3 regions of the Paenibacillus sp. SAFN-054 genome follow, and region 3 is predicted to be linked to each of the others. Evidence: riboswitches for the same ligand, from Rfam matches in the RefSeq annotation. Region 3 holds a riboswitch; each other region holds the start of a gene.

Evidence for each region. Region 3 has a riboswitch for thiamine pyrophosphate ahead of tenA (thiaminase II). Riboswitches for the same ligand answer to the same signal wherever they lie in the genome.
Region 1: linked by a shared signal. The riboswitch ahead of ACTHPM_RS19685 (ABC transporter substrate-binding protein) and the one ahead of tenA (thiaminase II) in region 3 are both predicted to bind thiamine pyrophosphate.
Region 2: linked by a shared signal. The riboswitch ahead of ACTHPM_RS22215 (ECF transporter S component) and the one ahead of tenA (thiaminase II) in region 3 are both predicted to bind thiamine pyrophosphate.

The regions. Positions count from the first base shown of each region.
Region 1 covers NZ_JBQCKS010000004.1:212,598-214,865, reverse strand. Annotated here, with positions in the region: gene ACTHPM_RS19690 (thiamine-binding protein) at 1-232, opposite strand, end outside; gene ACTHPM_RS19685 (ABC transporter substrate-binding protein) at 370-1,410, opposite strand; TPP riboswitch at 1,573-1,686, opposite strand; gene ACTHPM_RS19680 (MFS transporter) at 1,756-2,268, opposite strand, start outside.
Region 2 covers NZ_JBQCKS010000005.1:220,859-223,126, forward strand. Annotated here, with positions in the region: gene ACTHPM_RS22210 (ABC transporter ATP-binding protein) at 1-705, opposite strand, end outside; gene ACTHPM_RS22215 (ECF transporter S component) at 731-1,327, opposite strand; TPP riboswitch at 1,426-1,538, opposite strand; gene asd (archaetidylserine decarboxylase) at 1,857-2,268, shown strand, end outside.
Region 3 covers NZ_JBQCKS010000001.1:2,420,407-2,422,674, forward strand. Annotated here, with positions in the region: gene thiM (hydroxyethylthiazole kinase) at 1-180, opposite strand, end outside; gene tenA (thiaminase II) at 180-878, opposite strand; TPP riboswitch at 1,094-1,198, opposite strand; gene pulA (type I pullulanase) at 1,276-2,268, opposite strand, start outside.

The sequences.
Region 1 (2,268 bases), on a different contig from region 3:
TGATCTGGGAGATGATGCTTGGGCTGCCTGCTTCGACGAGGACTTCGTGCATGCGGCGTACCACGTCCAGCAGTTCCTCCAGCTCGCCCTCCATCGTCGTTTCAAGCGGATGCACTTCATATTTCACGCCGGACTGCTGAATGACTTCGATCGCGCGGTCGACGTAAGGATGAGAATTTTCATTGTTCGGCGTCTTGGGAATCACTTGAATGCTTAGCAGGGTATGTGCCATACCCGATCACTTCCTTTTCTAGAAAGATGGATATTAGGACGGATCATTCTTACGATCGCTGGCGCTTCTTCAGAACGATTCCGCCCCTTGCGCTAACTACAAAGGTTAACTGCTGCTGAATTTACACATAAAGCTACTTAAGGCAAAAAGTCGTTCGTATACGCGCTGCCGACATCCAGCTGCTTGTCGAGCAGCTTGTGCTCGTACATCCAGTCTGAATATCCCTTCCATACCTGTTCCTTCTGCTCGCCCCAGCGGGCGGCATCGTCCTGGTATTTCGGGCTGAGCCACTTTTGGCTGGCCATGACGAGATCCTTGTCGAGCTCCGGCACCGCCTTGATCAGGATGCCCGCCGCATCCTCGGGATGCGCAATCGCGTACTCATAGCCTTTGGACGTCGCGCGCATAAAGGCTTTGACAAGCTCAGGGTCTTCCTTGATCTGCTTTTCGTTCGTCACGAGAACCGGCGTGTAATAGTCCAGCTTGTCGGAGAAGTCCTTCACATACAGCATGTCGAGCGGCTGCTTGCGCAGCTCGGCTTCGATGCCGGTCCAGCCGTAGAAAATCCATGCAAAATCGATGTCGCGCTTTACGGCCGTAAAGTAATCGGCTTCACCCATATTTACGATTTTGACTTTACCCACATCCGCCTTGTCGATGTCCATGATGGAATCGATCACGGCCTGCTCGACGGGCGATCCCCAGCCCCCGTAAGTTTTGCCTTCGAAATCTTTCGGTTTCTTGATGTTCCGGTCCACCGGAGCGGCAAAGCCGGAGGTGTTATGCTGGATAACCGCTGCGATCGATACCAGCGGCACGCCCTGCGTTCTTGCCTGAGTCACGTTCTCCTGAACGCTGACGCCGAAAGGCACCTTGCCCGACGCGACCATAGCGTCCGCGCCGCCGGCGCCAGGCTGGACGATCTCCACGTTCAGGCCTTCCGCTTCGTAGTAGCCCTGATCTTTGGCCACATAAAGCCCCGTGTGGTTCGTATTCGGCGTCCAGTCCAGCACGATTTTGACGTCTTTCAGTTTCTTCGGCTCGCTTCCGTTAGACGCGGAGGAGGCTTCGCCGGATGACGGCGCATTGTCCTTTGCGTCGCTGTCTTTGCTTCCGCAGCCCGCGACCAGCACGAGCAGGAAGGCGAGGAGCAGCAGCCCGATGTTCTTCGTTTTCATTGGTTTCTCTCTCCTTAGCAGATTTCTCCCCTTCATGCATTCGAATCTTTTTGGTCCGTATCTGAGAGATGAATGTCGAATTGTCCCTTGCCTGCGATTCTAGCATTCAACAAAAAAGCGTCCCGTATACGGGACGCTTAGGTGCGCAAGATGGGCATGGCGAAACGCCATGACGATGCTTTTCCTACGCTGGCATTACCCAGATCAGGTTTAAGGGTCAGTATCTTGAAGGGATACAATCTCAGCCGGCCAATTCCAGCACCCCGGATTCTTATGAAGTTACGGGTTATTTCATGAGTATTATAGACTCATCTGTGAAAGAATTCAATCCATTCCGCTTCCGGCCTAGGATTCGGTCGTAAGCTTTTTTTCCGCCGCACGCTGTTTATGCTGGATCCAGAAGGCCGCAAAGCTCAAACCGACCATGAAGAGCGTGAATAAAGCAAGCATCCAGGCCGTCTGGTTGACCTTGAGATGATCCATGCTCCAGCCGATGATGAGCGGCAGGATGGCCCCTCCGACGCCTCCGGACGCGATCAGGATGCTTGGTGTGGATTCTTCGCTTCCAGCCAGCATTTTGCTTGCGAACACGAGCGCGATCGAGAAAATGCCGGACATGAACAAGCCGAGGAGGAGGATAACAACAAAGGCGGACCCTATGCTTGCGGTCATCGGGAAGATGGCCAGCAGAATGAGCGTTACCGCGCAGCTGAGAAGCACGTATACCCGGTAGTGGATGCGCTCCGCGATGACGCCTGCAAAGATCCGGCCTACTGACATGGCAATCCAGAAGCAGGTCACGCTGAGTGCGGCGCCCGCTTCCTTCATCCCGAACTTTTCGATCAGGATCGCAGGCAT
Region 2 (2,268 bases), on a different contig from region 3:
CCAAATCCCGTAGTCTTGAAGCTCACGGCGAAACATGCGGAAAATAAGCTCGGGATTTCCATTGCCGATGATGCTCCCGTCCGGCGCAAACAGGATGATCCGATCCATGCGGTCCACAATCTCTTCGATCCGGTGCTCTACAATGACCAAGGTGCGCCCTTCGGCCGCCCGCCAGACCGATTCCCACATTTGCGTTCTGCCTGCGGGGTCCAGCAGCGCCGAGGGCTCATCCAGGAAGATCGATTCCGGTTCCAGCAGCAGCACCGAAGCGAGCGCCAGCCGCTGTTTCATACCTTGGGACAGGCTGTCCACCGGAACATGGAGTCCGGCCAGCTGCAGACCGACCGCTCCTAAGGCTTGCTGCATCATAGGAATCATGTGCTCGCGGGCTATTCCGCGGTTCTCTAGTACAAAAGCAAGCTCCTCATCCACATACGGCATGCAAAACTGCGTATCCGGATCCTGAAACACAAAGCCTTTGGACTTCGGTACTACCAGCTTTTCGGCCTTCAGCGGTACTTCAATCACATGCGGGATCAGACCTCCCAGCACCTGCAGCAGCGTCGACTTGCCGCAGCCGCTCGGGCCTAGCAGAAGAACCTTCTCCCCCTGAAATACCGTGATGGACAAGTCCTTGAATATAAAATCGCGCTCCCCCGGAAATTTAAGCCGCAGATTCTGAGCCGATGCGACGACCTCCTTCATGACCCCTTGTCCCCCCGCCCCGTTGTCAATCATGGTCCAGGGCTTCGTAATCCTGCTTCGTTACCGGGCGCAGAAGCTGCGTAACCCCCGTGGCCTCGAGCGCCTTCGCCAAGGCGAACGCCAGGTATCCCGCAAGCACGGCCGAGCTGACGAGGCGCAGCGCATATTTAAGCAGCATCATCCAGAGCGTGTAATCCGCCACATAGCCGTAATAAACGTCCACCAGCAGGGAGCCAAGCCCTGCGGCCGCTCCCGCGAAGGCTGCCGTGACCATCGAGAAGCTTCGATAGCGAAGCAGCGCAAATACCAGCTCGGCGGCAAGGCCCTGCACGACGCTGTAGAGCACAAGCTGAATGCCCCACTCGCTTCCGAACATGATCTCCACATGGGCGGCCGCCACTTCCGCCAGCAGGGCAATGCCCGGTTTGCGGATCAGCAGCATGGCCAGCGTCGGAGCCAGGAACCAAATCCCGTAAACGAGCTCATCCGCCTGGAAAAACAGCGGTTTAAACAGGTCATATACGGAGCCCCAAAAATGGTACACAACACCGATCACAAGCGACAGCAAAATAGTTACAAGCAAATCGCTCAGCCGGAGCCCCTTTCTTTTTTCCGTTCCCATGGCATGGTTCATCATACTTACATCTTCCTCTCCTTTGGATTAAAAACAGGCAACAAAAAAACCGCCTGGACATGCAAAGAGAGACGGTCAAATAAGCCCGGAGGGGACTACGAATTCTCTACGCTGGCATTATCCAGTTCAGATGATCGGTCAGCAGCGGATGGCAGCTGCAATCTCAGCCTGATTCACTCAAGCTCCCGCATTCCATATGTAACAGATGAACCTTCCGTAAACGAAAAATGCAGAAGGGTCCTCCGTATCCTGGTTCCAAAATACACCAACACCTTGGACGTTGGCAATAGAAAATAATCAGCGGCCATGGACGCCCTGCCGAAAATGAGCCTTTTGGCCTGGAGGTTGTTGCTTAAAACGGGTTTCTATGTAATTATATTTCAGAGTGTTCAAATGTATGGATTACAAACCGGATTTCGCGATAACCAGGTTCCCTGCCTTTTTTCTGCAACCATCAGGCGGCCGCGTACGTTAACTTAATAGATTGTCTACAGCACCATCCGAAGGGAGAAAGAGCATGGCAAAGGAATTTTTGAGGCTGATGACGGAGCTCTCCTCGAGAAAGTGGCTTTCTGCATTGATGGGACGCTTCTCTCACAGCAGGCTCAGCAGGGGCATCATCCCCATTTTTATTAAAAGCTATGAAATCCCCGCTCATGAAGCGGAAAAAGAGATACATGAATACCGGACATTAAACGAGTTCTTCTCCCGCCGCCTGAAGCCGGGCATGCGACCTGTGGAAGAGGGGCGCGATGTGCTCACAAGCCCGGTGGATGCCAAAATTACCGCCATGGGCGAAATTAACGCAGGGACCATTCTGAACGTGAAGGGTCAGGATTACTCCGTGGCGGAGCTCCTGAATTTTTCACCTCACTTGGAGCTGTATAAGCACGGTTATATGTTCGTCCTGTACCTCAGCCCTACCGACT
Region 3 (2,268 bases):
CAAAGCCCCTGCCATCTTCGCCATATCCGCAGCCTCTTCGCGGGCATATGCCATCACGGGGGAAGCGCCGATCGCCAGCAGTCCGTTCGCCGTAAAATTCGTCACCACCACATTTGTCATATTATGTACAAGCGGCCGCCGCTGCCGGATCCTTTGCGGAAGATGCTCCATATCGGTCATCATGAGCGCACCTCCTCAGCCTGCGCCATGCCGACCGGCCATTTTTCAAGGGTATATGCCATGTTCCAGAACTTATATTCCAGCTGGCAGCTTTTCACAAAATACTCCGTCAGCCGGCTTTTTCGCGCAGGAGACAACAACTCAGCCCCATCATCAAGCAGGAGGCGAAGCTGCTCCGTCACGCCGAATTCCCGGTCTCCATAAAAATGCATCCAATCATAAAACGGATGGCTCCGTTCCGGCCTGATTTCCTCCAGCAATCGCTGCCCGATCTCCGCGTACGTCCATGGGCATGGAAGCAGGGCGGCAACAATATCCTGGAGCGTTCCCTCGTGCGCAACATTCAGCATATGCCGGATATAATGGTCGGCGGAAGGGGCTAATGAATATCCCTGCATCTGTTCGTAGTTCACACCGGCCACCTTACAAAAGTTATGATGTGGATGAGTCTCGCTGCGGAGAACAAACGAGATCTGTTCATTGAAAAGCGCCATGGCAGAACGGCTGTCGCATTTGGAGATTGCGATTCCGTAAATCCGGATAAAAGCATTCAGGTACTCGAAATCCTGCTTGACGTAATGAATCAGCTGTTCTTTCCCCAGCGTTCCTTCGGCAATTCCCCGCACAAACGGATGATCAAATATCGCGTTAAATATCGGATCTGCCACACTTCTGAGTTCCTCGGTAAAACGGTACATATCAGGACACCTCCGCCTCGATTTGGATGAAATCCGAAAGAGAGCCAAGGTTGGTCGAAAGAGGCAATTTTGCTTGGAGAAACGCAGCATTGAATCATGTTCCAATACGGCAATCAGGGGAGCATTTCGGGCCACGGCATTTGCGTATCAAAAAAGCCGCCCCGAAATGGAGCGGCTTATCAAGTCATGTTGAAATCATCATCCATCCATACATGAGAAGGCCGTCTCCACTTCCCTACGCCGGTATGATCCGGATCAGGTTCAAAGGGTCCAAGCATCCTTGTCTCAGCCGCCTACGCGCGGCTCCCCCAGTGGATTTCGTATGAAGTTTGTATACACGTCTTACTTTAGCCCGCCTCGTGCACCCTTGTCAAATCCCGTTTCAAAACTGCGCTTGTCAGCTGATCATTTTGGACGGATCCGCACCGCTTCGTATTTGTACCTTAACGGTATTTTGACTATGGCTTAGGTCGATGAACCGATCCTGCTCCACGTCCTTCGCTTCCCACTCGTTCAAACGCACGATAAAGCCAAGTCTTTTCATGGATGCAGGAACTGTTATCGAAGCAACCGCTCTGCCGTGCTCTACCCGTTCAAAATCCACCTGGTGCTCGCCGAGTCCCGTACCCCAGACCCACAGATTCCAGCCGTCGTAATTGCCGTCGGGCCGCTCATATTGAAACTCCACGCGTTTGGCTGGCCGAGGTATACCCCCGACTTCTTCATAGAGCACCATCATGGTCAAGCCGGGAACATTCACGGTTTCCTCATTGAGCGATTCGAGCGCTGCATTTCCGGCACGCTCCCCATTTACAGCTATCTTCCAACCGGTAAGGGAAAAGGGGATCTCCATCCGGATTTCATGCCTGTTGGCATTGTAAATGACGATAATATTTTTCCATGCGTCGCCGTTCGCACAATTCTGCAGCATGTACGCCACTGTGTTGTCCTGGCAGCGGAGCACCTTCAAATGCTTCTCGATCTGTTCCCTTGATGTCATGCGAAAGGCCGGATGGCTGCTCCGGAGCTGGATCAGGCCGCGATAATAGTCAAAGACCGGCTTGAATCTCCGCTTGTTCTGCCAGCGGATCGCATTGATCGCATCGCCGCTGCGATAGCTGTTATGGTCGCCGTATTTGGTGCGGAGCAGCTCCTCGCCAGCCTGGATCAGGGGAATACCTTGGGAGGTAAGCACGATGCCATTGGCCAAAATGGCCCTTTTCACGGTTTCGCTGTTCATGATATGGTCGCTATTCACGCTTCGGTACGGTTCGGTATGCTCCACCGCTTCCCGCAGGATGCCTCCCCCGGCAAGCTTACCGTCCCGAATCTCCTGGAATCCCGCCTCACCCTGTAGCCCTTGCGTAAGCAGCACTTTATCCCATAGATT